2 regions of the Halorhodospira sp. 9628 genome follow, and region 2 is predicted to be linked to the other one. Evidence: riboswitches for the same ligand, from Rfam matches in the RefSeq annotation. Region 2 holds a riboswitch; the other holds the start of a gene.

Region 1 (14,625 bases), on a different contig from region 2:
ATGCGCCGAATCATCCACGCTGACCACCCCGGGGTCACGGGTCTTATCGACCAGATACGGGGCGAGCAGGCGCACACAGGCACCCACCGAGGCGAAGCAGATAACCTGTTCGAGGGGGGAGCGGAGACGCTCCCCCAGGGCCTCCGCGAGTGCCCCGGATGCCACCGGCGTGCAGCGCTCGCCGTGGTCGGCCAGCAGTGGCGCGACCCGCTCGGTGACCAGGATTTCCGCCCCGGGCCAGAGCACCGCCAGGCGCGCCGCACCGGCGGCACCGCCACGGCTGACCACCACCAGCAACAGCCCTGCACCCGCCTCGCTCAAACGCCCTCGCCTCCTCCGGAGGGCGCGCCGGAGCGGCCCTTGCAGACCATCAGCAGCGAGAGGTAATGAACCGTCTCGCCGCGCAGCCCGGTGATCTCCGTAACCACCCGCTCCTGCGGGGTGCCGACGCGCTCGACGAAGACGCTGGCGTCGCTCAACCCGCGCCGCTCGAGCAGCTCGACCAGCGGGTCGAGCAAGGGCTTGACCTTGAGCAGCACCAGCGTATCCACCTCCGGCAACAGTCGTTCCACGGTCTCCATCCCGTACCCCCCCGGGAGCACCGCCAGCGCGTCGCCCTGGCTGGCCAACGGCCAGCCGACGCGCGCCGGGGCCGCCAGGAAGGAGGCCACCCCCGGGATGGTCTCCACTCCGGCACCGGGCTCCTCGGCGAGCACGGTACGGGCCAGGTGCCCGAAGGTGGCGTAGGTCGAGGCATCGCCCTCGACCAGGAAGGCCACATCCCGCCCCTGCGCCAGGGTCGTGGCCACGGTCGTCGCCGCCCGCCCCCAGTGCAGCGCCAGCGTCCCCGGGTCGTGGGTCATCGGGAAGACCAGGGGCATGGCATCGTCCGGTGCCACCAGCCCGCCGCGCTCGACGATATCCAGCGCGTAGCTGCGCTGCCCTTGGGCCCGCACCGGATACGCCCAGCGCGCATCTCCCTGCAGGACCTGCCAGGCCCGGCGCGTGATCCATCCGGGATCCCCGGGGCCCAGCGAAACCCCGATCAACCTTCCCGAGGCTGTCGTCATGCTGTCTCCGTCTTGTTCGCCGTGAGTACCCAGACCGGGTTCTCCGCGCGGAAAGTGCGCATCCCGGCCAGCTCACCACTGCGGCTGGCCTGCAGCTGCACCGCCTCCCACTGCACGGTCCCCTGGGCCGCGGCGGCATCGAGCCGGGCCATGGCCTGTTGGAGATTCTCCAGGGTCACCACGTTGATCACCAGCCGCCCGCCCGGACGCAGTCGCTCCAGGCAGTGGTCGATCAACGTGCCCAGTGCTCCGCCGGAGCCACCGATGAACACCGCGTCCGGATCCGGCCATTGTTCCAGCCCCTGCGGAGCCCGGCCGTGATGGAGCGTGACATTCCCCGCCCGACGCCGGCGCCGATTCTCCTCGGCGATGGCGAGATCCTCGAGGCGGCGCTCCATGGCCCAGACATGCCCCCGCGGGCAGAGCCTCGCGGCCTCGAGGGCCACCGCCCCGGAACCGGTCCCGATATCCCAGACCCGGCTCTCGGCGGTCAGCGCCAGACTGGCCAGGGCAACCGCCCGGACCTCCCGCTTGGTGATCAGGCCGCGCTGCGGGCGACGCTGGGCAAACGATGCATCGGCCCCGGCGAATGGCCAGGCCAGTGCCGCCGTACGGCGCCGCACCAGCGCCACATGGGGCTGCGCATACCGGTGCGCCGCAGCGCTGCCGAGCGGCGCCGGCGGATGGAGCTGTTCATCCTCCCGCCCGATGCGCGCCACTACGGCCACCTCCAGTTCTTCATCGCTGTAGCCGACCGCCTGCAGCTGCCGGGCCAGCCAGTCGGCGCCATTCTCACCGGTGGTGTAGACCGCCACGCGCTCGTGATCATCCAGGGCACGCAGCACCCCGCTCATCGGGTGCTCGGGCGACGCCGCCTGCGCCGACCAGTCATCGGCCGCGCGGCCGTGCACCGAGGCGATGGCGGTCTGCGCCACCGGCCAACCGAGCCGGGCACAGGCCAGCTGAACCAGCGACGGGGCCGGCAGTACCCGGCAGCGCGCGGCACCGAGGCTCGCGGTGACGCGCTCGCCAATGCCGTGGCAGAGCGGGTCGCCACTGGCAAGAACCACCACGTGCCGCCGCTGCGCCGCCGCGGCCTCGATCCAGGCCGGAACTTGCGCCACGCTGCCGGTCAGATCCCGGCGCTCCGCCCCGGGGGCCAGGGGCGCACAGGTTTCGAGAACGCGCCGCCCGCCGATGAGCAGATCCGCCCCGGCGATCGCATCGCGGGCAGCAGGCGCCAGCGCTTCGGGGCCGTCATCCAGCACGCCGACGATGGTGCACACGGGGCTCACGCGCCGGCCTCCCCGGCCAGGCCAAGCAGGGCGTGGAGGCAGGCCACCACCGCCGGCGTCCCGCCCTTGCGCCCGGCCGTGGCAATCCACGGCACCCGCTGTTGCGCCATAGCCTCGTCGCTGGACTCGGCGGCGGCGACAAATCCCACCGGCATGGCGATCAGCAGTCGCGGCGCCACCTCGCCACGCTCGATGCGCGCGAGGATCGCCCGCAGGGCGGTCGGGGCGTTGCCCACGGCGACCATGGCGCCGTCGAGCCGCCCCTGCTCGGCGGCCAGGGCGACGGCCTGCTCGGCCCGTGTCGTCCCGGCGCGCTCGGCACGCTCCGCCGCTTGCGGGTCGTTCATCAAGCAGTGGGCCTCGACCCCGAAATAGCGCAGGCGTGCCGCCGAGAGGCCGACCCGGATCATCTCGACATCGACGAACACCGGCGCCCCGGAGCGGATCGCCGCCACCCCGGCTGCCACCGCCTGGGGATGGAAGCGGGTCACACCGTTGAAATCAAAATCCGCCGTGGCGTGGATCATGCGCCGGACTACCGGCCACTGTGCGGTGTCGTAGGCGCTGCGATCTCCGGCCTCGGCATCAACACGGGCGAAGGAGCACTCCTCGATACGCCGCCCGGAGGCGGTCTGCTGCTCGGTCACGGACGGCTCACGGGACATTGCGGCACCCTCAGTGGTGGTGATGATGGTGGTGATGACCGGCCGCGGCCCGGTGCGGACAGCCGTCGCACTCGAGCATGGCCTGCCCGGTCCGCGCCTCCTCCACCCGGTGGGCGATCAGATCGAAGACTTCCGGCTCGAAACCGAGATAATCCGCCAGGGCGAAGACCGTCCGGGGATACTGGATGCGCAGCCGCTCCACCTGTTGCTCGATGCGCTCGATCAACCGTCCGGTGAACAGGTAGTACGGCAGGATCACCTGTTGCGTCGCGCCCAGCAGGTGGTGGCGCTGCACCACCGCCTCCAGGCGCGGGTGCGTCACGCCAGTGAAGGCGATATCGACCAGGTCATGCTCGCCACCCTCGTAGAGCCACCGCCCCAACCGCGCGAGCTCCCCGTTGGCGGTGCGGTCCGAGGACCCCCGACCGAGCAGGATGACGCCGGTGGTCCGCGGATCGGGGACGTGCAGGGCCTGCATGGCATCGCGCAGACGCCGCTCGACCAGACCCAGCGACGATTCACTGACTCCCAGGTGGCGTGCCAGGCGGAAATCGACGCCGGGGTGCCGCTCTCGAGCCGCATCGACCTGCTCGGGCACCTCGAGTTTCACGTGCCCGGCGGCATTGAGGATCAGCGGCACGGCAATGACGCGCTCGGCACGGGCCGCGGCGCGATCCAGGCCCTCGCTAAGCAGCGGATCGGCGAACTCGATGAAGCAGGTCTCCAGTCGCCAGTCCGGATAGCGCTCGGCCAGCATCCCGGCGAACCGGCGGATCTCCTCATTGCCGTCCTCTTGGCGTGATCCATGCCCGATCAGAAGGATACAATCACTCATTCAGAAACGTCCTCAGCTTTCAGGGCGGCGGAAACGGTGCGCGAAGTCCGGATCGTAGAGCCGCGAGCGCGCCGCCGGCGCCGCCTGCCGCGCCCCCAGCGCCGGTCCAACCAGGATCATCGTCTGGCTATTGAGCCCGGCGGCGCGGCAGTCTTCGGCGAGATCGCGGATGCAGGTGCGCAGCACCTGCTCCACCCCGGGCCAGGAGGCGCGGTGGACCACCACCACCGGGGCATCCTCTTCCCAGCCACCCCGGCAGAGGGCGTCCGCCAGGCGCTCCAGCAGGGTGATCGAGAGATAGATGCACAGGGTGCTGCCGTGGCGGGCCAGGTCGGCGAGCTGCTCGCCGGCCGGCATGGGGGTACGCCCCTCCACCCGGGTGAAGATCACGGTCTGAGTCCCCTCGGGCAGGGTCAGGCTCTCGCCGGCGGCCGCCGCGGCAGCCATCGCCGAGGTCACCCCCGGGACCAGGTGGACCGGGATGCCAGCCGCATCCAGCGGACGCACGATCTCCACGAAAGCGCCGTAGAGCCCCGGATCGCCGGGCTGCAACCGCACCACGCGGCGTCCGGCCCGGGCGCGCTCGAGCAGCCAGCCCTGGATCTCCTCCAGGGTCATGCCCTTGGAGTCGGCGACCTCACAGTGGGGCGGCGCCCATTCCAGCACCCCGGCGGGTACCAGCGAGCCGGCGTAGAGCACGGCGTCCGCCGCCGCGACACGATCCCGCCCGCGGACCGTGATCAGATCGGCCGCCCCGGGCCCCGCCCCCACGAACCAGACCTCACCCGTCATGCACACCCCCTCTCTGCTGCAATCGGTAGCCGACCACGAAGGGCGCCTGCTGGTGCTCGACAACGCGGACATCCACGTCATAGGCGGCACGGATGGTCGGCGTGTCGATCACCGCCTGCGGCGGTCCGTCGGCCATGACCCGGCCATCGCGCAGCAGCACGATGCGGTCAGCCAGTTGCACGGCGATGTTGATATCGTGGAGCACGACCAGCACGCCCTGCCCCTGTTCCCGGGCGCACGCGGTCAGGATCTCGATGGCATCGCGCTTGTGCTTCATGTCCAGATGGTTGGTTGGCTCGTCGAGCAGCAGGAACGGCGTCTGCCGGACCAGCGCCCGGGCGATGGCCGCTTTTTGCCGCTGCCCGCCGCTGATCTCGGTCAGCGGCGCCTGCGCCAAATCCGCCATACCCAGACGCTTGAGCACAGCCTCGGCGCGGGCGAGGTCCGCCGGATCGTGCCGCCAGCTCGCCCGACGCAGACCGAGCAGTACACTTTCGAGCACGGTCAGCGGGTAGACGGCATCGGCGGTCTGCGCCACGTAGGAGAGCCGGCGGGCGATGCGCGCCTGCCGCTGCCCCTGCACCGGCTCACCGGCGATGGTGAGGGTCCCGTGGCGCGGACGCAGGATGCCGGTGATGCACTTGAGCAGCGTGCTCTTGCCAGAGCCGTTGGGCCCGATCAGGGCGACCACCTCGCCGGCTTCCACGCGTGCGTCGACACCGCGAAGCACCTCGGTGCGCCGATAGGCGTAGCGCACGCCGAGCAGTTCGATCCCGGTCGCCGTCACGCCCCCCCTCCCGTCTCGCGGCGGCGCAGGATCAGATAGATGAACAGCGGCGAACCGATGAACGCCGTGACCACACCCACGGGCAACACCACCGATTCGAAGGCGTGCAGCGATACCAGATCCGCCAGCGTCAGCAGCAGGGCGCCAATCAGGGCAGTGGCCGGGATCAGGAAGCGGTGATCCGAGCCGATCAAAAGCCGCGCTAGGTGCGGCGCCACCAGACCGAGGAAGCCGATCCCGCCGGTGAACGCCACGGTGACCGCGACCAACAGGGCGACCAGGAACATCAGGCCGATGCGCAGCGGACCGACCGCGATCCCCAAGCTGGTGGCGGTCTCGTCACCGAGCAGCAACCGGTTCAGATCGCCGCTTTTCCAGAGGAAGACCGGCAGAGTCGCCACCAGCGCCGCACTGATGAATACGAAGCTCTCCCAGTCGGCGCGGCTGAGGCTGCCCACGCTCCAGAACATGACCTCTCGGGTGGCGTCGGCATCAGCGAAGTAGATCAGCAGCGTCGTGGTCGCCCCGAAGAAGTACATCAGAGCGATGCCGGCGAGGATCAGGCTCATCGGCGTCGCCCCCTTCCACTGCCCGATGAGCAGGATGAGCAGGGACACCGCCATGGCGAAGAGGAAGGCGTTGCCGACGATGCCGTAAACACCGAAGGCCGAGAAGCCGAAAATGATCGCCAGCGCCGCCCCCAGCGAGGCTCCCGAGGCGATCCCCAGGGTGAACGGCGAAGCCATAGGATTGCGCAGCAGGCTCTGCAGGATGACGCCACCGAGCGCCAGCCCCATGCCGGCCACCATCGCGGTAGCCAGGCGCGGCAGGCGGATGTTCCAGACCACGTTCTCGGTCTGCGCGCTGACCCACGACGCCCCGAGCGGGCGAGCCACCAGCGCCTGCACCACCTCGCTCAGCGGGATGCCCATCGGGCCCAGCGCCAAGCCAAAGCCCGCCGTAGCCACCAGGGCTGCCGCCAGGCCGAGCAGCACCAGCGTCTTGGCCCGGATCGCGCGCGTGTAGTCGTCAATGAGGCCCCGCGGTGGCGCCGGCCGGACGGGGGTGCCGACGGTCAACTCAGCCATCCTCGAGGCTGCTGAGCTCCATGAGCCGGTCGTAGAGACCGGGGTCGCCGTAGAAGACCTCCAGAATCTCCTCGCCGCGGTCGCGGAGATCGACGCCTGCCATGGCCTCCGGGTAGAGGACGCGAGCCATGTGCACCAGATCGATCAACCCCGTCGCCAGGTCCCAGCCCATGTAGGTGCCCTTGAAGCGGTGGATACGCTCCGCCTCGATGGCTGCTACACCGGACAAGCGCTCATCGTCGAGCACCTCGGCGCGTTCCACGCGACTCGCTCGGGACGGTGTGTGGAGGAGGATATGCTGGGGATCCCAGCTCAGCAGCTCCTCGGCACTGACCTCGCCATCGTCGCCGGCACGGCCGGCAGTGACCATCTCGGCACCGAGCAGCTCGACGGGGAAGTAGAAGGAGACGTGGTTGTAGAGATTGCGCCGGTGGGCCAGATAGACCCGAGGCGGCTGCTCGCCAGCGACCCGCTGCTGCACGGCGGAGACCGTGGCGTGGTAGAAATCGAGCAGCTCTTCGGCCCGCTCCTCGCGACCGGACACTTCGCCGAGGAGCCGGTAGGCCTGTTCGATCTGCTCCTCGACGGCCTCCTGCGACGCCCGCTCCCGGCCCAGGGTGTTCAGCGCCACCACCGGCACGCCCAGCTGTTGCTCGTAGCGTTCTGCCTGTTCGGCCATCGCCTGATCGTCATCACCGCGGCTGAAGGCCCAGTAGATAAACAGATCCGGCTCCGTGGCGAGCACCCGCTCGGCACTGAACTCCGAACCGGGCTGGCCGCCGCCGACCATGGCCACCTCGTCAAGGCGCCCGAAGGCCTCGACCTCGATGGGCTTCGCCTCGGAGAAACGCGAGCCGTACATATCGCTCGGGATGCCCACCAGGCGCTCCTCAACCCCCAGGTGGAGCGCCATGCGGAAGGCGTCGACATTGACCGTGGCGATCCGCTCGGCCGATTCCGGGACCTCCACGCTGCGGCCGAGCATATCCTCAACCTCACGGGTTTCCCGGACACCCCCTCCATCCGGATCATCGTCGAGGGCATCCCCACACCCGCCGAGGATAAGGCCGACCCCGGCCACGAGGGCGATGCATGGATTGCGGTGCATGGCTCCTCCAGTCACTGGATCCAGTACGCCATGCGGGGAGCGGGTCGGAAACGGGCACGCCGTGGCGCTGGGACAGGGCGCGGCTGAAGCTACCGTCACCGCCACGCACGGTTCCCCGCCGTGTGGCTGCGACCCCCAGACCGGTCTCCGGGCTCGCGAGCGGGGTCGAACCCCGGGCGCCGCGCCTTCCCGCACCGGGTGCCAGGGACACCGTGGATGCAGTGGCGATGCAGCGCCCACTCTCGCCTACCGTTGCGGGGACAGCGTCGGCCTTGCCTGCGCCCGCCCGGGCCGCAGTGCGCACCGACTTCCCGACCGTCCCCGGCGCTGTCGGGCGGACCACGCGGCGGGGAACGGCCCCGGCAGCGATGGTAACTGCCAGGTCACCTGGGGAGGCTGGACTCTACGGCCGGCTCGGGGCAGCTGTCAACGCGGCCCGATCGGGCGCCCAGCCGGGCCGATGGCCACAACCTCGAACTTTATGGCACAATTGCGCCGTATCAAAGAAGGGTATGGACGCCCGCGACCCCTCCCGACCCCCCGACGGAGATGTCATGGGCACAGACGCGAATTCACCCTGCCCCCAGGCGGGTGACATAGTCACCGACGCGCTGGATACCCTGCCGCTGAGCGACCAGGAACCGCACCTGCGCCTTAGCGAGCGCTTTGAACGCCTGCGCTGCCATATCAACCAAGCGCTGCCCGGCGGCGCAATCCACCGCATCGCCGTCGCCATCTACGAACCGGACGCCAACCGTCTCAAGACCTACGGCGCCGGCGGCGATGCTCCCAGCCCCCTGGATCACTACGAGACCCGGCTAGGCGAGGCCCCCACCCTGCGCGCCCTGGCCGAGGCGCCGCAGGTGCGCATCATCGACGACTACCGGGAACACCCCAGCCCGAAACCGCACACCGTCAGCATCCGCGAGAGCGGGTTGCGCGCCGGGATGATCCTGCCGCTGCAGCACGACGAGAATTTCTTCGGCTTCCTGTTCCTCAACTCCCGGCGGCCGGGCTACTTCTCGGAGGCCGTCGTCGAGCGGCTGGCGCCTTACATCGACCTGGCCCGCTTGCTCGCCATCACCTCCATCCGCACCACGCAGACCCTGCGCGGCGCGGCGCGCACGGCCATGGCCTTCGGCCGTGCGCGGGACGACGAGACCGGTGGCCACCTCGCCCGGATGGCGGAGTACAGCCGACTGATCGCTCTGGAGCTGGCCGCAGCTCACGGTCTCGGCGACGAATACATCGAGATGGTCTATCAGTTCGCCCCGGTGCATGACGTGGGCAAGATAGCCGTCCCCGACGGCATCCTGCTCAAGCCCGGCCGGCTCACCGACGAGGAGTTCGCGCAGATGCGCGAGCACGTCAGCCGCGGCGTGGCCATGGTGCTGGCGATGACCGAGGAGCTGGGGCTGAGCGAGGACCGGCGGGCGGCCATCATGCGCAACATCGTCGCCTACCACCACGAGCGCCTTGACGGCAGCGGGTATCCGACCGGTGCAAGCGGCGAGCAGATCCCGCTGGAGGGGCGCATTGTGGCCGTCGCCGACGTCTTCGACGCCCTGACCAGCGAGCGTCCCTACAAACGGCCTTGGGGTTTCGCCGAGGCTGCCGAGACCCTGCGAGCCGAGGCAAAGGCGGGCAAGCTGTGCGGGGAGTGCGTGGAGGCTTTCCTGCGCCGGGGCGCCGAGATCGAGGCGATCAGACAGCGCCACGGCCACCGCTGAGCTAGCCGCACACGTCCAAACGAGCGCGACAGGCCCGCGGAATCCGGTAGAGATAGACCGGGGCGTCCAGGCGCACGGGCGGCCGGTGCACGGCGCACGGTTGCCAGCCCGGGATGCGGAACGTGTTGCTCACCACCAGCGCCCCGGCGGGCAACTCCCGGCGCCATCGCGGCTCGAGCTCGCGAATCGCCTCAAGGTGCAGATAGCAAACCACCGCACGGGCATCACGGAAGGACACCTGGCGCAGGTCGCGGCGCCGGAATTCGACATTGGGCACCGGCCGGATCCACTGCAGCAGGCAGGCGAACAACCACGGCAGCGGCGAGAGCTCGTACCCGATCACCCGGGCCCGCGGGCACCGTCGCCCCACCGCCCGGGCCAGCCCGCCCCATCCAGAGCCAGCCTCGATCACCGTTCCCTCGAGCTCGGCCGGTAGCGCAGCAATCACCAACTCCTGCCCCAGACGTGTGGAGGGCAGCGGCGAGATGCCCGTGACCACCGTGTAGCCGACGATCAGCAGCATGCCCCCCAGCATGACGACAAGAATCAACGCCTCCAAAAACACCGTTCCTCCATGGAGTCTCGCACAGCCCCGCCCAGGGCCGGTTCGTTCCGCGGGCGTATACCCACGCATAGGCTGGTAGAATGGTCGGAGCCGGACAACGAGCCTGAGACCATGAACCAGCGGGCCATCCCCACCAAGCGGGCCACCGTTCAAGCCGACGACCTGGCGCTCGGAAAGCCCGTGCCCTACGACATCGAGGACGCCTACGGGCACCTACTGCTGCGGCGCGGCTCGATTCTGCGCTCCCGCGAGCAGCTGGAGCGGCTCCTGCAGATCGGCCGGACGCCCTACCACGTGGCCGCCTGGCGTCAAGAGACCGGCGGGGTCTCGCGGCGGCGCGAGCTCGCCTTGGCCGCTTTCCGCAACCCCTTCGACCTGATCTATCAGATCTCCCGCGCGCTGCAGGAGACCTTCAAGTGGCTGGGCGAGGATAACGACCGCTTCCTGCGTCGCCTCGACCACCTCGCCAGCCGTATCGGCGACCTGGTCGAGCGCGACGCCGATGCGGCCATCGGGGCTGCCCACCTCGATGAGGCGTTCGCCTACTCGATCCGCCACCCGATCCGCCAGGCGATCCTTTGCGATGTCGTTGGCAGCCAGTTGGACATCCCGGACAGCGAGCGGCGTTCCATCGTCCTCGCCGCCCTCTCGGCGAACATCGGTATGCTCGAGACGCAGGATGGCCTTGATCGCCAGAGTGCACCACTCGACGACGCCCAGCGCAGGGACCTGGAAGAGCACCCGTTGCGCTCGGTGGAACGCCTGTCGGCAGCCGGGGTCGAGGACCCGATCTGGCTCCGGGTCGTCGCCGAGCACCACGAACGGCTCGACGGCAGCGGCTACCCGGCTGGCCTGCACGGTACTCAAATCTGCCGCGGGGCACGGCTCCTGACCATCGCCGACACCTATCTGGCGATGATCAGCAACCGTGTCTACCGGCCTGCCACGGCGGTCCGCGAGACCCTGCTCGAGCTGATGAATCAGAGTGGCCGGATCTACGACCGCGACATCCTCTCCGGGTTGATCCAGACCATCGGGATCTATCCGGCAGGCAGTTTCGTCGCCCTGGACAGCGGCGAGCGCGGCGTCGTCATCCAGCGCGGCAACCGCGGCGCCAACCCGGTCGTGGCCGTCCTGATCAAGGCCAACGGCCAGCCCACGGCACGACCGCTCTATCGCGACACCAGCCAGCCGGACATGCCCAACGTCGACTCACTGGAGCCCACCCATCAGCTGGCGCAGCGCTTCCAGCTCGCCTCGCTGTGGGGCTACGATTCCTGAGCTGCGCGCGCCGGTGCCGCGCGCCCCGGATGGAGACGCAATGGCCGCCGTGCAACGCCTGCTCAGCTCGACCTGGCTGCTTCACCTGCTGTTCCTGGCCGCCCTGGCGGCCTGGATCGTCCTGCTTGACGCCCCCTTCCCGCGCCCGGCGATCGCGTTGCTGGAGGCCCACTCGTTCGAGTTCCTCGCCATCGCCGGCGGCATGGTGGCGGTGTTGGCCCTGCTCTACCGGCGCGCCAACCTGGCCTTGCAGGCCGCCGCCATCAGCCTGGCCATCAGCGGGATCGGCGTTGCGCCGTCACCGGCCCACGGGGTCACGGCGGCCGCCATCCTGCTGCCGATCAACCTCCTGATCCTGACCCTGCTCGATGACCGGGGCCTGCTCAGCCGAGCCGGGCTGTGGCGCTGCGCCGCCCTGGCGCTGCAAGCCCTGCTCGTCCTCGGCCTGTTCCGCTACCAGCCCGACTGGCTGGAAGCACTGGCCGCCACCACCTTCCTGCCGCTTGGCTTGGCCGACTGGAGCAGCCTGCCCGAACAGGGCCTGCTGCTCGCCGCGCTGGCCGCCGCGAGCCTGCTCCTGTGGGCCCTGCTCGACCCCACCCCGCCCCACGTGGGCGCTTTCAGCGCGCTGCTGACCACCACCCTCGGCCTGGAACTGGCCCTTGCAAGGGGCGGCGAGCTGGTGCTGCCCACCCTGCTGGGCGCGGTTGCCCTCTTCCTCCTGCTTGTCGCCGTTTTACAGGAAGCCCACCGCATGGCGTTCCGCGACGGGCTCACCGGCCTACCGAACCGGCGCGCCATGGACAGCCTGACGCAGGGACTGAGCGGAAGCTACGCCATCGCCATGACCGACGTCGACCACTTCAAGTCCTTCAACGACACCCACGGACACGAAGTCGGGGACCAGGTGCTGCGTCGGGTGGCGGCAAACATCGGCCGGGTCGGCGCGGGCGGGCACCCCTTCCGCTACGGTGGCGAGGAGTTCGCGGTCGTCTTCCCGGGGCGCACCGCGGAGCAGGTCGTCGAGGCGCTGGAAACGGTGCGCGAGACGATCGCCAGCACCCCGTTCCGCCTCCGGGGTAGCGACCGGCCGGCCGATGACCGGCACGGCAGCCGCAAACGGGGCATCAAGCGCGGGCGGCAGCAGACGCAAATCACCATCAGCATCGGCGTCGCCGACAGCAGTACCGCGACAGACGCCGACGCCGTCGTACAGGCCGCCGATCAAGCCCTTTACCGGGCCAAGAAGGGCGGACGCAACCGGCTGGCCCAGTAGCACAATCCTCCGCAACCCCACGCCGGGATTGGAGAGGACCGATAAGGAGCTTTCGGGCATGACGAATGAGCACACCACCGACGGAACCATTTGGGTGGTCAAGACCGGACGCACCCTCCCTGCACTGCGCCGGCAGGGTGACTTCGAGGACTGGATCGGCGCCGGCCTGGGGCGTGCTCCCTGGCGCACCGTGGACGCCACCGCCGGACCCGCATCCCTGCCGAAACCGGCTCACCCGGCCGGTATCGTGGTCACTGGTTCACCGGCGATGGTCTCGCATCGTGAACCGTGGAGCGAAGCCGCCGCCGACTGGCTCGCGCAAGCCGCCGGCAAAGATATCCCGATCCTCGGTATCTGCTACGGCCACCAGTTGCTGGCCCACGGCCTCGGCGGCCGCGCCGGCCCCAACCCACGCGGCCGCGAGATCGGCACCGTCGGCGTCGAGCGCTTGGCACCGTGCGCCGACGACCCCCTGTTCGCCCCCGTGCCGGAGCGCTTCGCAGCCCACGTCACCCACGAGGAGTCGGTGCTGGAACTGCCCGAGGGCGCCGTCGTTCTCGCCGCCAACGAGCACGACGCCCACCAGGCGTTCCGTTGGGGGCGTCACGCCTGGGGCGTCCAGTTCCACCCGGAGTTCGACACCGCCATCACCCGCGGCTACATCTTCCATCGCCGCCCGGATCTGCGCCGGGAGGGCTTCGACCCGCGCGCGCTCTATCGCCAGGTCGCGGCCACGCCGGAGGCGACGGCGCTGCTCGATCGCTTCGCCGCCTACGTCACCAGCCGGGCGCGCTAGACAACGCGCCCGGCTGGCCGCTGGCTACTCGGAGGAATCACCGACGACGATGTTGGGAAAGGCGCTGCCGGAACTGCGCTCGCGCAACGACAACTGGGCCGCGACGCTGCGCGCCATGTGCCGGTAATCGGTAGCGATCCGGCCGTCGGGGTCGGCGGCCACGGTGGGGTGGCCGCTGTCCGACTGCTCGCGGATGGTGATATCCAGCGGCAGCGATCCGAGCAGGTGCACCCCGTACTGGCTGGCCATGGCGGCGCCGCCACCGCTGCCAAAGATGTGCTCCTCATGGCCACAGTTCGAGCAGATGTGCGTGCTCATGTTCTCGACGATACCGAGCACGGCTACATCCACCTTCTCGAACATGCGCAACCCCTTGCGTGCGTCGAGCAGCGCGATGTCCTGGGGCGTGGTGACGATCACGCCGCCACTGACCGGCACCTTCTGGGCCAGAGTGAGTTGAATGTCCCCGGTCCCCGGCGGCATGTCCACGATGAGGTAGTCAAGCCCCTCCCAGGCCGTCTCGGTGAGCAGCTGCTCCAGGGCCTGGGTCACCATGGGCCCTCGCCAGATCATCGGGGTCTCTTCATCGACCAGGAAGCCGGCCGACATCACCTGGATGCCGTGGCCGAGCATCGGCTGCATGTGCTTGCCGTCCCGGGACTCCGGCTGGCCACGCACACCGAGCATGCGCGGCTGGCTCGGCCCGTAGATGTCGGCGTCGAGCACCCCGACCCGGGCGCCATCGGCCTGCAGCGCGAGGGCCAGATTGGCCGTGACCGTCGACTTGCCCACACCGCCCTTTCCGGAGGCGACGGCGATGATATTCTTGATCTCGTCCTGCGCCTTGACGCCCGGCTGAACCGCATGGGCGTGGATGCGCGTCTGCACCGAGATCTGCACCTGCTGCGCCCCGGTCCCCTGCTCGATGGCGGCACGCAGCTCCTCGCCCAGCGTCTGGCGATAGCCCCCGGTCGGGTAGCCGAGCTGCACCACCACCCGAACGCTCTCGTCGTCGATCGCGATCTCGTCAACGCAGCCGGCCGAGACCGGATCGGTGCCCAGATAGTGATCCCGGACCTGGCGCAGAGCCTGCTCCACGGCCTCACGGGTGAGATTCGTCATACCTTTCCCCCGGCAGTCGTTTTCCCATCCGCGCCGGTCAGGGGGGTCAGCGGCACCCCCTGCTGATACGCGCGGGTTCCGTCCTCATAATGCTCGTCCTTCCAGAATGGCGCCCGCACCTTGAGCGTGTCGATGGCGTAACGGGCCGCCTCGAAAGCTTCACCCCGGTGGGCAGCTCGAACCACGACGACGACGCTCTCCTCACCGATGGCCAA
Region 2 (14,625 bases):
TGTCACCGGGCCGGGCACCGTGCTGCAGGGTAAGCAGCAGGTCGTTGAAGGCCCCGTCCATGTCGTAGGCCGCGGCCAGGGCCCGGCGATTCATCCACAGGATGCCGTAGCGCTCGTAGTCGGGGAGGATCTCACCCGGGCGGATCTGATAGATGAACTCCGGCGAGACCGCCACGCCGACCACCTCCAGGCGCTGGTAGCGGCCGCGGATGATCGCCGCCAGGTCATCGCCGGGACCCAACCCATGGGCCTCGGCGAAGGCGTCACTGACCACCACCTCGGCCTCGCGGTCCGGCTCCGGCAGCCGCCCCTGGCGCAGGTGGAGGCGGTTCATGTCCGGCTGGCGGCCCTCGGGCAAGGAGAGGATGCGCCCGGTCACCGGGTTGTCGTAGCCGGGGACGTCCAGGTTGGCCGCGGTGACCACGCGGTCCTCCACGCGCTGGACGCCGTCGATCCGTTCGATCTCCGTCACCAGGCCCCGGGGGGCCCGCTCGGCGCTGGCGAAGAGATCCGCGAAGCGGTACTCCTGGTAGAAGGCGTCGCGGGTCTCGGTCAGGGCAAAGAGCGCGGTGAGGAACATCATCAGCGTCGCCACGCCGCCGGCGATGACCACGGCAATGGCGATCACCTGCCCACGCAGGGTCACCAGCTCGCGCAGCAGCTTGCGGGTGAGCGCGCTCACCAGACCAGCTCCGCCGCCCGGCGCCGCTGGTCATTGATGTGCACCGAGTCGATCAGCCCGTCCTTGAAGTCCACCACCCGGTGGGCCATGGAGGCGATGTCCGCGTTGTGGGTGATCAGCGCGGTGGTAGTGCCCAGCTCCGCATTGATGCGCTCGAGGACCTCGAGCACCGCCACCCCGGTCTTCGAGTCCAGGGCGCCGGTGGGCTCGTCGCAGAGCAGGACCTGGGGGCGCTTGGCCACGGCGCGGGCGATGGCCACCCGCTGCTGCTCGCCGCCGGAGAGCTGCGAGGGGAAGTGGTCCAGTCGGCTGCCCAGCCCGACCAGCGCCAGCGCCTCCTCGGGGGGCATGGGGTCGCGGGCGATCTCGGTGACGATGGCCACGTTCTCGCGGGCGGTCAGACTGGGGATCAGGTTGTAGAACTGGAAGACGAAGCCGACGAAGTGGCGGCGAAAGGCGGTCAGCTCCGCCTCCCCGGCCCGGGTGAGATCGCGCCCCTGGACGATGACACGACCGCTGGTGGGCGTATCGAGCCCGCCGAGGATGTTGAGCAGGGTCGACTTGCCACTGCCCGAGGGCCCGAGCAGCACCACCAGCTCCCCGGCGTAGAGGACCAGGTCCACCCCGCGCAGGGCGTGCACGGCCACCTCGCCCATGCGGTAGACCTTGGTGATGCCCTCGGCGCGGAAGACTTCCTGGGCGGGCAACGGGGCGCCTCACGATGACCGGGCAGCGGTTCCCCCTATTCTAGGCGGTCCGCGGCGGCCACGGCCGATGCCCGGGGCATGGCCCCCCGTGGCGCTCAGTCGCCGCGGCGGCGCCGATCCGCCCGAAGCCGGGCGGCGGCGAGGCTGGAGAGCAACGGGATGGCGCCGAGGGCCACCAGCGAGGCGATCATCCCGGTGCTCATCAGCTCCGCCGGGGTGTGGACCGCCTCCAACTGCGCGCCGGCGTTGGTGAGGATGGCCACGCCGGGGAACATCCCCAGCAGGCTGACCCAGAAGTAGGTCCGCGCCGGCATCCGCGTCAGCGCGAAGAGGGCATTGATCAGGAAGGTGGGGAACGGCTCGGCGATGCGCAGCAAAAACAGCGCGCTCGGGCCGTGGTCGGCACAGTGGCGGTCGACGCGCCGCAGTGCTTCCGGGAACCGGCGGCGCACCGCGTCGTGGAGGGCGTAGCGGGTGAGCAGGAAGATCGCCAGCGCGCCGGTGCCCACCGCCACCAGGACCAACGCCAGACCGGCCCAGAAGCCGAACATCACCCCACCGGCGACGGTCAGCACCCCGCTTCCGGGGACTGAGACCACCGAGAAGAGAAAGCGCAGCGACAGGAGGACGAGCGCCGCCTGCACCGGCTGCGACTCGGCCACCTGCCGCAGCTGTTGCAGCTGGCCGTGCACCCACGCCCACTCCGGCGCGCTGCCGGCCAGCAGGGCACCGAGCAGGGCCAGCACCAGGGCCGCGAGCACGGCGCGGGCACCGAGGGTCGTCCAGCTGAGGGTGGCTCCGTTCACGTCGTTTCCGGTGGCCGATGGAGATAGAGCGCGGTGCGGTCGAAGGTCGGCATCCCGTGCCGACAGCTCCCGGCCGCCGTCTCGCCGTCCGGCGCGGCCCCGTACTGGCCCTCCAGCCCGGGCCGCGGCAGCCGAAAGAGGATACGGGCCGGCGCGCGCTGGCGGCGGATGTTGGCAAGGATCGGCGTCCGCGGGCAAGCCTGCAGGGCGATCAGCGCCACATCCACCTCGGGCAGGGCGTCGGCCGCCGCATCGGCACAGAGGACCCGGACGCGCCCCGGTCCCTCACCGAGGAGGCCCAGGTGCGCCACCACGGCTTGCGCCCCGGCCACGGCGGCGGCGGAACGGTCCACGGCGATCACCCGGGCCCCGCCCAGGCGCGCGGCCAGCACCGCAGTGAACGGCAGCGCCCCGCAGCCTACATGCAGCAGCCGCTCGCCGGGCACGACCCCGGCCAGGCGCAGCTCCCGGGCCACCAGCCGGCGGTACGGCCAGGCGTAGAGGTGAAAGAGGAGCGGCCAGCGCGCGCTCCAGCGCTCCAGGGCGGCGACGCCGGGGGCGATCAGCCGCACGGCAGACCGCCGGCTGGTACGAAGACACGGGCCCCGTCGGCCTCGGTGGCGACCAGCCGCTGCCCGTAGAGCGCCTCCAGCGCCTCGGTGACGAGCATCACCTCGGCGGGCCCCCAGCAGGCATCGCCGTTGGGGTAGAGCAGCAGGATGTGGGTGCACCAGCGCGCCGCCAGGTTGATGTCGTGCAGGCAGAGGAAGACACCGCGCCCCTCCCGCGCCTGGCCGGCCAGCAGATCCATGACGGCCACCTGGTGGCGCAGATCCAGGTGGTTGGTGGGCTCATCGGCCAGCCAGACCGCTGGATCCTGGGCCAGTACCGTGGCCATCGCCAGGCGCTGACGCTCGCCGCCGGAGAGGGTACTGACCAGCCGCTCCTCGAGCCCGCCGAGTTCGAGCCGCTCCAGCGCCTGCCGGGCGCAGGCCAGGTCCTCGGCGGTCTCCAGATCCCACGGCGTCAGGTAGGGGTGACGACCGATGAGCGCGGTCTCCAGCACCGAGGCCGGGAAGCCGTCGTGGCGCTCCTGGAAGACCACCCCCAGGCGCCGGGCCAGCGCCTTGCGCCGCCAGCGGCGCAGGCTGGCGCCGTCGAGCTCGACCGCACCGGCACGGGGCGCGCGCAACCCGGCCAGGGTGTGCAGCAGCGTCGTCTTGCCCGCGCCGTTGGGCCCGAGCACGCCCCAGATCTCCCCGGGCTCGATGGTGAGGTTGAGCGGATAGCCGTCGGGCCGCTCGGGGATGTCGATGATCAGATCCTGGGCCTGGAGCATGCTTCCCCCCTAACGACTGCGGTGCAGCAGGTAGAGGAACAGCGGCACGCCGAGCATCGCCGTGATCACGCCCACCGGGAGCTGCTCCGGGGCGATGAGCGTGCGCGCGAAGACATCGGCCAGCGCCAGCAGCGCCCCGCCGGCCAGCGCCGCGGCGGGCAGGATCAGCCGCTGGTCGTTGCCCAGCACCAGGCGCAGCATGTGCGGGACCACCAGCCCGACGAAGCCGATGCTCCCGGCGGTGGTCACGGCGACGGCGGTGAGCACGCTGGCCGCCACATAGACCGCCCACTCCAATGGCCGCACGGCGACGCCGAGCGCCGCCGCCTGCAGTGGCCCGCGGGCGAGGACGTTGAGGCTGCGCCCGAGCGGCAACGCCACCAGCACGGCCACGGCCAGGGCGACCAAGGCGAGCCACGGGCCGCGGGCGTAGGCCAGATCGCCCATGAGCCAGTAGAGCATGCCGGGCAGCTGCTCGGTGGGCCCGACGGCGAGCATGAAGGTGACCAGCGCCCCCCAGCCGGAGGCCACCACCACGCCGGTGAGCAGCAGCCGGGTCGGCGTCCAGCTGCCGGTGCCGTGGGCCAGGCCGAAGACCAGCAGGGTCGAGAAGAGCGCCCCGACGAAGGCCGCCCCGGAGACCAGGGCCATGCCCAGCCCGAGGAGCATCGCCGCCAGGGCGCCCACGGCGGCCCCGCCGGAGAGCCCGAGCACGTAGGGGTCGGCCAGCGGGTTGCGCAGCAGCACCTGCATCAGCGCCCCGGCCACGGCCAGCAGTCCGCCGACGGCGAAAGCGGCCAGGGCCCGGGGCAGACGCAGCTCCAGGACCAGGGTCTGGTGCAGCGGCTCGCCGCTGCCGGCCAGGACCGCGAGGACTTCGCCCGGGGTCAGGGGCACGCTGCCGATGGCCACCGCCGTGGCCACCGCCAGCAGTGCCGCCAGCGCCAGCACGCCCAGGGGCAAAAGGAAGCGCACCGGCGATCCGACCCGACTCGGCTGGGCCAGCGCCCCGCCCTCCTCGCTCACGGCGCCGGAGCGGCCCCGCTGATCGGCTGTGCGCCCGATCCCCATCAGCGGTTGCGCCGGGCCTGCTCGAGCTTGTCACACAGCGCCCGCGTCCCCTCGAGGATGCGCGGCGTCGGGCGCTGGATCGTCGAGGGCTGGACGAAGAAGAGGTTGTCCTTGGCGGTGGCCTCCAGGACGTCGTAGCGCCGCCACTCGTCCAGCCAGGCGTCGTCGGCCTCGCCCATCCCGCCGGCGACGATCGCCTCCGGGTCGGCCTCGAGGACGGACTCGGTATCCAGCCGCGGGGTCAGGCTGCCGAGATCGCCGAAGACGTTCTCGCCGCCGCAGATGCGGATCGACTCACTGATGATCTGCTCGTCGTTGATGGTCATCACCGGGTCCGGCCAGATCTGGTAGAAGACGCGCACCGGGTCGCGGCCGGCGTACTCGGCCTCGAGTTCCGCCACCGCGTCACGGAAACGGGCCGCCTCGGCCTCCGCGGTCTCCTCGCTGCCGGCCAGGGCCCCGAGCCGTTCCAGGGAGGTGGCGATCTCCTCAAGCTGCCGGGGATCGCTGCGGTAGAGCGGCACGCCCAGCGACTCGATGCGTTCGAGCTGGCTGCTGGAGTTGCCGCTGGTCCAGCCGATGACCAGATCCGGCTCATGGGCGAGGATCGACTCCATATCGAGCCGGTCGTAGCTGCCCACCCGGGGCAGATCGGCGGCCTCCTCCGGGTAGTCGGCGTGGCTGACCGCAGCCACCACATGATCCCCGGCGCCGGCGGCGAAGAGCAGCTCCGTCGCCCCGGGCGAGAGGGCCACGATCCGCTGCGCCGGGGCCTCCAGGCAGACCTCCTGGCCGGCGTCGTCCTCCACACAGCGCTCCCCGGCGTGCACCGGCGCCCACGCCGCCAGCGATGCCAAGAATCCGGCTGCGATGCCCCCTAGCGCGGCTCGGGCCCCGGCGGGGCGTCCTCGAAGACCTCGGCCCCGAAGAGTCGCGCCTCCAGGCTGGCCAGCACCACTTCCTCGTGGGCCTCGTGCGGGTACAACACCCAGTGGCCCTGACCGTCCGAGCGGTAGAGTTCCAGGCTCCCGATCTCCGGGTCGATGAGGAGATACTCCCGCAGCGAGGGGAGCTTGCGGTAGGCGGCAAACCTGGCGCCCCGGTCGTAGGCCGCCGTGGAGGGGGACAGCACCTCCACCACGAGGCACGGCGCCTCCTTGTGTTCGGAGCGCTGATGATCGGTCGGATCGCAGGTGACCAGCACATCCGGATAGAAGAAGGCGTCGGCCGCCTCCACCCGGACCCTCATGTCGGCCATGAACGTACGGCATGGCCCCCCGCGCAGCTGCTGGCGCAGCGCGCTGGCCACATTGAGCGTCACGGTCACGTGCCGGTCCGAAGCCCCACCCACGGCGAAGATCTCTCCCGCCACAAACTCGTGCTTGAGGGGCTGCTCCGCCTCCCAGGCAAGGTACGCCTCGGCGGTCATCCCGGTTGGCTGCGGATCGGCCATGGCTGGAACCTCGGGATACACAGTCATCGCCAGTGTAGCAGTGCCGCCACGCCTGCCCGACGCTCTTCAGCCGGCAGAGCCGCACCGCCAGCCGGCGCACCACGCACCCTGCTGCCATCACGTGTGTCCACCCTACCGTCGCGCCCACCATCGACACTTTACGCGCTCTCATCCGCCGCCCGCTGACCGGCCGGGCGCCAGAGCACCTCGCCGCCGTTCTCGTAGCGGGAGAGGACCCGGGCGACGACGAAGAGCAGGTCGGAGAGGCGGTTGAGGTAGGCCATGGACTCGGGCCGCACCGCCTCGTGGTGGCTCAGGGCCACGACCTTGCGTTCCGCACGCCGGCAAACCGCCCGGGCGACGTGGCAATCCGCCGTGGCCCGGCCGCCACCGGGGAGGATGAACTCCTTGAGATACGGCAGCGAGTCATTGAAGTAGGACAGCGCCGCATCCAGGCGATCCACGGCCCCCTCGGGGAACGCCTTGTGGCCGGGCACGGCCAGCTCGGCGCCCAGGTCGAAGAGCTCGTGCTGGACCTGTGCCAGCACCGGGGCCACGTCCTCGGGCAGCTCGTGGGCCAGCAGGCGCCCCAGGAAGCTGTTGAGCTCATCCACCTCGCCGAAGGCCTCGACGCGGTGGCTGTCCTTGTCCACCCGCGACCCGTCACCGAGGCCCGTGCGGCCCTCATCACCGGTGCAGGTGGCGATCTTGGAAAGTCGGTTTCCCATTATTGCCTCTCCCGCGCCACTGGAGCACCCAACGAAGCTCCAGCGCGCCTATCAAAAACTAGGTTTCAGAATGCGTACTCCGCCGACACGAAATAACGCCGACCGGGCGCTGCATAGTATGTCTCGGGGTCTGAGAAGCCATTCCAGGCCGGATACCACTCCTTATCCCCGACATTCTCGACCTTGCCTCGGACAACCCAACCATCAACAGGACGATAGGCAACGCGAAGATCGAAGACCCCGTAGCCGGAGAGCCGCTTTTCTCCCCCTCCGTCATAGCGATAACTCGCCGCCTCAACGGCGCCGCCGAGACTCCAAGCGCCAAGATGGCGATCGACCTCCAGTGAACCACTGAACGGCGGTTGACGATCCCGGCGCTCCCCCGTTTCACGGTCTTCGGCATCCAGGGCCGTTAATGCCCCGAGCACGGTCCAATCCGAAGATCGGTAGCCCGCTTCCAACTCCGCCCCTCGCAGGCGCACCTCGGCCACGTTTTCCGGACGCATGGGTTGAGCCGCTGTATCCCAATCGATCTGGTCGTCAATGTCCGTATGGAATAAAGAAATGGCCCAGTAGGCATGGTCGAACCATTGCTGAAGACCGACCTCATAGGTTTCCGACTCTTCGGGATCGAGATCAGGGTTTCCCGCTTGCCATTGGGACTCCGGCCAATAGAGATCATTAAACGTCGGCGCCTTAAAAGCCGTACCGTAACTGGCATAAACGGTTGTGACGTCGCCGATATCAAGCCCTGCGGAGATATCGCCGGTCACATGACGGCCGAACGCCTCGTCCTCATCTTCGCGCAGACCCAACGACCACCCCCACGGCCCCTCTTCGCCCGCATATTGCGCGAAGAGCCCCCGGTTCGTGCGGCGATCCTGGGTCAGGGGATCATCCGTATCCACGTCCTCACGTCGCCAATCGAACCCAAGGATCAGGTCGTGACGGGGAGCAAGCGAGACATCGGTCTGCCAAGACACCTCGCGGCGACGTGTATCGAACTGACTATACGGCTGGCCATCGTCAAACTGCGTGCGCTCATCCCGGAGTTCCGAGACCCTTACCGTCGTATCAACATCGTCTGCTATGCCGACCCGCGCGGTTACGGACAACAGTTGGTCCAAGAAATCCGTCTGATTCGGCGTGCCGTCGTACTCGGTCTCCCCTTCGGTACGTGACACATCCAAATCGACCACAGCGTCGTCTGTAAGAGTGCGACTCCAACGCATGGCGAGAGAGTCCTGCCGATAGCCGTCATCGTCGGGTTCGAAAGTCTTCGAGGCATCAACCGGAACTTGTGAGTCGAAGCCTCGGGTGCGGAGCGAACTGGCGGATAAGCGATATCGGTTAGTCGCATCCCCTCCCGATACAGAACCCCTCACTTCACGCGTGCGCTCAGAGCCAATTCGAACGCCGGCAGAGCCACTCGGCTCCTCCGTCACGTCTCGAGTAAACACTTGGATAACACCGCCAATGGCGTCGGACCCGTAAAGGGCCGATCGTGGCCCACGCACCACCTCAACGCGTTCGATCTGGCTCAGAGGAATATGCTGAAGGTCGGCCTCTCCCGTGGTCGCGGACCCCGCTCGAACACCGTCTATCAGAAGAAGGCTCTGCGACGTTCCCGTGCCACGCATCGAAATGCGAGTCTGTTTACCGAGACCACCTTGCTGACTGACGTTCACGCCGGGAGCACGACGGAGAAGCGCGGGAAGATCTTGCGCTTGACTACGCTCGATCTGTTCGCGGTCAATGACCGTTACGGAAGCCCTTGACTGCTGTGGCGCCTCCGCGGATCGCGAGGGCGTAACCACCAAAGGCGTAAGTGAACGCTCAGATACACTGGCATCACCAGCGACAACCGACGAACATCCAACTGCAGCGGCCAAACCGGCAGCGACTCCAGCGCTCGCGTTTCTGGACATATTTTCCTCCCTTCCGCGCGCCACCCGCACGCGCGTCGGTTTGATTCCACCGCAGGGAGGAACAGGGATGGGGAAGGGATCGCGCTTGCGCCCGGCAAACGGTGGCCTGCCCCGGTCTGCCGCCTCCCGCGGCACCTGGGTTCCCTCAGGCCGGTCTCCGGGCTCGTGGGTGGGGTCGGTGACCCCGGGCGAATCGCCTTCCCGCAGGGCCCGCCGCCGAACGACGGCGCCTTGCAGTGGCTTTGTGATCCGCCCCCCACCTACCGTTGCGGGGGCAGCGCCGGACTCGCCGCTAGGTGCGGCTGAACCGGTCTTCCCGTTTCACCCCGCCGCTGCTCGCGCGGGGCACCTGAGGAGCTTGGTACTCTAGGCAGCCTGGGCCCCGCCGTCAAACCGCCGCACCCCGACGTCCAAAGGAGACGTGATGCACCGCCACCGACTGGCACAGACCGCTGCCCCGGCCCGCCATGGCGCCTGAGCCGCTGCGTGTCCTGCTCCTTGGCGGTACCGGCGAGGCGCTGGCACTGGGCCAGGCGCTGGAGCAGGAGCCCGGCATCGCCGCGGTCTATTCGGTGGCCGGGGTAACCCGCCGCCCCCGCCTGCCCCGCTTGCCGGTCCATCGCGGCGGATTCGGGGGCGTTGCCGGACTGGCCGGGTACCTGCGCCAGCACGGTGTGCACTGCCTGGTCGATGCCACCCACCCCTTCGCCGCCGGCATATCGGCCAACGCGGCGGCGGCCGCCCGGCAGACGGGGACAGCCCTGCTGGCAGTGCGCCGGCCAGCGTGGCAACCGGGGCCGGGCGAGCAGTGGCACCGGGTGGCCGACATGGCCGCTGCCGCCGAGGCGCTGGGTCCGCAGCCGGGCCGGGTGCTGCTGACCATCGGCAATCAGGAGGTCCCGGCCTTCTGCGCCGCACCCCACCACCACTACTGGATCCGCTGCCTGGAGCCACCGGAGCGGATGCCCCCTGGGGCCCGGATCCTCTTCCAGCGCGGGCCGTTCCACTACGCCGACGAGTGCCGCCTGCTCCGCGAGCACGGCATCGACACCCTGGTCACCAAGAACGCCGGCGGGGCCGCCACTCGCAGCAAACTCGATGCGGCCCGGGACTGCGGAGTCCGCATCGTGATGGTCGAGCGCCCGCCGGACCCGCCGGAGGCGGAGGTGGCCACCGAGGTCGAGCAGGCGCTGGCGTGGTTGCGGAGACGACGCCCGGCGGCGGCTGACCCTCGCCTGGGTTAGGATCAGCGCATGGCGCAAGATCCCGAGTGCTTCACTGAGACCTCCGCCGGCACCGCCCTGCGCCGCGGCTGGACCACCGGCGCCTGCGCCGCCGCCGCGGCGCGGGCGGCCTTCTCGGGGCTGGTCAGCGGCGCCTTCCCCGATCCGGTCACCGTCCGGCTGCCGCGGGAGCGCAACCCGGCCTTCGCCCTGGCTGCTCAGGCCTGCGGCGACGGCTGGGCGCGGGCCGGTGTCATCAAGGACGCCGGCGACGACCCGGACGTCACCCACGGCGCCCTGGTCTCGGTGACCGCACGCCCCGGCGCACCGGGCGGCGGGGTGCGGCTGCGCGCCGGCCCCGGCGTGGGCACCGTGCGCCGCAGCGGTCTGCCCGTCGCCGCCGGCGAGCCGGCGATCAACCCCGGTCCGCGGGGCTACATCGAGCAGGGTATCCGCGAGGCGGCGGCCGCGCTGTCGGTGCCGGCCGACGTCACCCTGGAGGTCGCCATCGAAGACGGGGAACGCCTGGCGGCGCAGACCCTCAACCCGCGATTGGGGATCGAGGGCGGACTGTCGGTGCTCGGCACCACCGGGGTGCTGGTGCCCTTCTCCTGCGCCGCCTGGATCGACGCCATCCAGCGCGGCATCGACGTGGCCCGGGCCGCCGGGCTCGGGCATGTGGCCGGGAGCACCGGACGCACCTCGGAGCAGGCGGTGCAGGCCTACCACGGGCTCCCGGACGAGGCGCTGATCGACATGGGCGATTTCGTGGGCGGGATGGTCAAGTACCTGCGCCGGCACCCGGTACCGCGGATCACCATCGCCGGCGGCATGGCCAAGATCACCAAGCTCGCCCAGGGCTTTCTCGATGTGCATTCGCGCCGCGGGCAGGCCGATCTGACGGCGCTGGCCGAGACCGCTGCACAACTCGGCGCGGATGCCGCCTGCCAGGAGGGCATCGCCACCGCCAACACGGTCGCCGAGGCCTTTGACCTCGCGCAGGCCGCTGATCTCCCGCTGGGCGACGCGGTGGCGCGGGAGGCGCAGCGCACCGCCCTGGCCCTGGTGGATCCGGCAACCAGCGAGGTGGAGGTGCTGATCTTCGATCGCCGCGGCCAGCCCGTGGGCCGGGCCGGCTGGGCACGGCACTGAGACCTACCAGCGGCGGGCCGCTGCCTCGGCCTCGGCATTGGTCGGCCGCGCGATCAGGCCACCGCGGGTAACCGCCACCCGATACTCGGCGCCGTCGGCCATGGGCAGGTAGGTGGCGCTGCCGTAGGTGGCGTCCACCCAGGGGAGACGATCGCCGTGGCGCTGACCCAGCAACCAGGGGTCGATACCCCGCTGCGGCGGGGCCAGGGGGTGCACCGTGCGCAGCGCGGTGCGCTCGGCCTCGGGGTCGGCGTAACGGCCACTGATCCGCTCCAGCCGGTAGCGGGTCTGCAGACCGAGCACCGTCGCGAAACCACTCCAGCGCAGCACCCGGGCATCCACCTGCCACTGATCGCCGGCCAGCGGCACGGTCACACGCCGCCCGTCCGGGTAGATCAGCCGCGCCACATAGCGCTGTCCGGCCACCTCCTGAAAGCGCAGCGCCAGCACCGGGCGCTCCTGCTCCAGCCGCTCATAGGCCAGCAAACCCAGCCCGAGGGCGCCGGCGGTTCCCAGCCCGCCGAGCAGGATCAGCCCGGCGGCGAGCACGGACACCCCGCGGAGTAGGCGACCGCGCAGCAGCGCCCACCCACCCGTGACGGCCAACCCCAGGGCGAGGACCAGCAGCACCGCCGCCGCCATCAGCACCGCCCAACCGGCCCCGCTGATCTGAGCTGCCGTTTCAAGCCCCCCGTGCATGCGGCCTCCCGCGCCAACGCGCGACGCTGTACCCTGTGCGGGATGATACGCTGTACGATTGCGTATATGGTGTCCGGAGCGCTCGGCCGGGGCCGTCTCAGCCGGGCTCGCGGTGTAAGCGCGCACCCTGTTCCGCGCAATCAGTCGTTTGATACAAAGTAGCCGATGAACTAATCGGGAGGTCCGGTATGGAAGCGTTTGATCCAATCCTGCTACTTGTCGTCGGTGCCGTGGTCGGTGCCGCTGTGGGTGCCTACGTCGGGCGCGCCTCTTCGCCCAACACCCAGGAGATCCGCGACGCCGAGAGCGTGGCCCGCCGCAACCGCGAGGAAGTGCGCAACGTCCGCAGCGAGGTGGACCAGCACTTCGAGCAGACCGCCCAGATCATGGGCGAGGTCACCAAGGCGTACCGTCGCCTCTACGAGCACATGGCCACCAGCTCCCAGCGTCTGGCGCCCCGCCGCACGCAGGACCTGGTCAAGTCCCTGGGTGACCAGCGCCTGCTGTCCCAGGACGTGGTCGAGCAGTCCGCACGACGCATGAGCGAGATGAAGGCCAAGGAGCAGCGTGAGGCCCAGGCCCGCCGCCAGATCAGCCAGGAGCGTTCCGAGCGCTCTTCCGGCGACCGCTCCGCCAGCAGCAGCAGTGGCGGCAGCAGCCGCAGCGCCGGCAGCAGTCGGAGCAGCGGTTCCTCCGAGTCGGCCATCGGCTCCTCCAGCCGCTCCTCCGAGTCCGCCATCGGCCGTCGCCCGACGCGCAGCCGCTCCACCACCTCTTCCTCCCGGTCCCGCAGCAGTGCCCCGGAGCGTACCCGGAGCACGGCCACCGAGGAGCGCAGCAGCAGCAGCGGTGAGAAGCGGCGTCGGCGCCCGAGCATCTTCAGCTGAAGAGCTGCCCGGGGACGTGAACGGTCCACCGACCGTTCATGGCGATACGGACCCCGGGGCCTGCCGGCCCCGGGGTTTTTTTGACCCATCGACCAATCCTGATTGGTTCCAGTTCTTATCTCTTTCGGGATATAGCACCCCGACGCTGCGCCTCCATCCTTGGTGAAAGATCAGACATTTTGTCGCACCCAAGGAGTGAGGAGGCTAACCATGCTGGACACCCTGAAGACCGCCTGGACACCGGCCGTTGCCTGGGAGCACCTGCTCGGCGCCGAGCGGCTGTTCATCCTGGATGTGCGCAACCCCGACGAGTTCGAGCGCTGGCGCGTCGAGGGCCCGCACGACACCCCGACTATCAACGTCCCCTACTTCGAGCTGCTCGACCTCGATGAGGACGCCGACGACGTGGACGCGGCCGTGCTGCGCGGCATCCGGGCGCAGCTGTCCGACCGGTTACCCACCGACCACACCATCCTGACGGTCTGCGGCGAGGGGCACACCTCGGAGCACCTGGCCCACGGCCTGCGCGAACTCGGCTACCCGGCTCTGAACCTGGAGGGCGGCATGGAGGCCTGGGGCGATTTCTACTACCACCGGGTAGTGGGCAACCACGAGCGCTACACCGTCTACCAGGTGATCCGCCCGGCCCGTGGCGACCTGAGCCACGTGATCATCAGCGACGGTGAGGCCGCTGTCATCGACCCCAATCGCCACGTGGACGTCTACGAGGAGCTGATCCATGCGCGGGGAGCCCGCATCACCCAGGTCCTCGACACCCACGCCCACGCCGACCACATCAGCGGCGGCCCGGAACTGGCCCGTCGCCACCGGGTCCCCTACCACCTGCATCCCTACGACGCCATCCACCCGATGGACATGCTGCCGGCCCGCATCGACTTCGCACCGCTGTATGCCGATCAGTCGGTGCGCGTCGGGGCGATCACGCTGCGCGCCCTGCACGTCCCCGGCCACACCCTGGGCATGGTGGCTTTCCTAGTCGACGAACAGTACCTGGTCTCGGGGGACAGCATCTTCCTGGAGTCCATCGCCCGCCCCGACTTGGGCGGCGCCGCCGAGGCTTGGACGCCGCTCTTCCATGACTCCCTGCAGCGGCTGCTGGCCCTGCCCGAGGACACCGTGGTCCTGCCCGGCCACGCCACCGACCCCAGCGTCGCCGATACCCGGGGCCGTTTCTGCGCCGAACTCGGTCCCCTGCGCCGCAGCAATCCGGGGCTGCGACAGGTGGATGCCGGTCCGGAGCCGTTCCGCAGCTATATCCTCGGCAGCCTGCCCCACTTTCCCAAGGCGTATATCGAGATCAAGCGGGTCAACATCGGCCTCGTCCAGCCCGACGAAGCAGAGGCCCGGCGCCTGGAGGTGGGCAAGAACGTCTGCGCCCTGAGTGAGGCCGCGGCCGCCTGATAGCGGCCCGGCCCGCGGTACCCCGTTGGAGATATTTGCATGACACATGCGCGCGTCATGATGGATGGCGCACCAGCCAAGACCAGCAGGGGACCCCGCGATGGACCACTACCCGATCTTCCTCAAGCTCCACGGCCGCAACTGTCTGGTGATCGGCGGCAATGAGACCGCCGCCCGCAAGGCCGAGGATCTGCTCGACAGCGGGGCGACCGTCACTCTGGTTGCCCGCGAACTCGGCGGGGACTGTGAGGAACTGCTGCAGCGCCATCCCGACCGGGCCCACCATCGGGCCGAGGACTACCGCCCCGGCATGGAAGAAGGGGCGGCGCTGGTGCTCAACGCCGCCAACCACGAGGCCACCGACCAGCTGGTCTACCGCCGATGCTGCGAATGGGGCATACCCGTCAACACCGTCGATCGGCCGGAGTACTGCAGCTACATCACCCCGGCGGTGGTGGACCGCTCCCCGCTGCAGGTGGCGATCACCAGCGGTGGCGCCGCGCCAGTGCTGGCCCGTCAGGTACGCAG

The links. A riboswitch is a leader RNA that binds a small molecule or an ion and turns the genes downstream of it on or off. The one in region 2 is predicted to bind cobalamin.
Region 1: linked by a shared signal. The riboswitch ahead of LRG10_RS05500 (ABC transporter substrate-binding protein) and the one ahead of LRG10_RS10720 (TonB-dependent receptor domain-containing protein) in region 2 are both predicted to bind cobalamin.

What each region holds. Positions count from the first base shown of each region.
Region 1 is NZ_JAJNRF010000003.1:264,495-279,119, forward strand. It holds gene LRG10_RS05460 (cobalamin biosynthesis central domain-containing protein) at 1-321, opposite strand, end outside; gene cobI (precorrin-2 C(20)-methyltransferase) at 318-1,070, opposite strand; gene cbiE (precorrin-6y C5,15-methyltransferase (decarboxylating) subunit CbiE) at 1,067-2,365, opposite strand; gene LRG10_RS05475 (precorrin-8X methylmutase) at 2,362-3,030, opposite strand; gene LRG10_RS05480 (sirohydrochlorin chelatase) at 3,041-3,865, opposite strand; gene cobM (precorrin-4 C(11)-methyltransferase) at 3,878-4,657, opposite strand; gene LRG10_RS05490 (ABC transporter ATP-binding protein) at 4,647-5,444, opposite strand; gene LRG10_RS05495 (iron ABC transporter permease) at 5,441-6,532, opposite strand; gene LRG10_RS05500 (ABC transporter substrate-binding protein) at 6,525-7,640, opposite strand; cobalamin riboswitch at 7,782-7,955, opposite strand; gene LRG10_RS05505 (HD-GYP domain-containing protein) at 8,195-9,370, shown strand; gene LRG10_RS05510 (trans-aconitate 2-methyltransferase) at 9,372-9,929, opposite strand; gene LRG10_RS05515 (HD-GYP domain-containing protein) at 10,047-11,216, shown strand; gene LRG10_RS05520 (diguanylate cyclase) at 11,257-12,492, shown strand; gene LRG10_RS05525 (glutamine amidotransferase) at 12,551-13,288, shown strand; gene apbC (iron-sulfur cluster carrier protein ApbC) at 13,313-14,410, opposite strand; gene LRG10_RS05535 (molybdenum cofactor biosynthesis protein MoaE) at 14,407-14,625, opposite strand, start outside.
Region 2 is NZ_JAJNRF010000011.1:12,872-27,496, forward strand. It holds gene LRG10_RS10675 (FtsX-like permease family protein) at 1-682, opposite strand, end outside; gene LRG10_RS10680 (ABC transporter ATP-binding protein) at 679-1,338, opposite strand; gene LRG10_RS10685 (VTT domain-containing protein) at 1,485-2,195, opposite strand; gene LRG10_RS10690 (methyltransferase domain-containing protein) at 2,192-2,767, opposite strand; gene LRG10_RS10695 (ABC transporter ATP-binding protein) at 2,758-3,534, opposite strand; gene LRG10_RS10700 (iron ABC transporter permease) at 3,544-4,605, opposite strand; gene LRG10_RS10705 (cobalamin-binding protein) at 4,605-5,462, opposite strand; gene LRG10_RS10710 (Uma2 family endonuclease) at 5,483-6,058, opposite strand; gene LRG10_RS10715 (cob(I)yrinic acid a,c-diamide adenosyltransferase) at 6,217-6,786, opposite strand; gene LRG10_RS10720 (TonB-dependent receptor domain-containing protein) at 6,852-8,714, opposite strand; cobalamin riboswitch at 8,845-9,082, opposite strand; gene LRG10_RS10725 (cobalt-precorrin-6A reductase) at 9,182-9,958, shown strand; gene LRG10_RS10730 (cobalt-precorrin-5B (C(1))-methyltransferase) at 9,968-11,089, shown strand; gene LRG10_RS10735 (hypothetical protein) at 11,093-11,788, opposite strand; gene LRG10_RS10740 (ZapG family protein) at 11,977-12,675, shown strand; gene LRG10_RS10745 (MBL fold metallo-hydrolase) at 12,886-14,097, shown strand; gene cysG (siroheme synthase CysG) at 14,198-14,625, shown strand, end outside.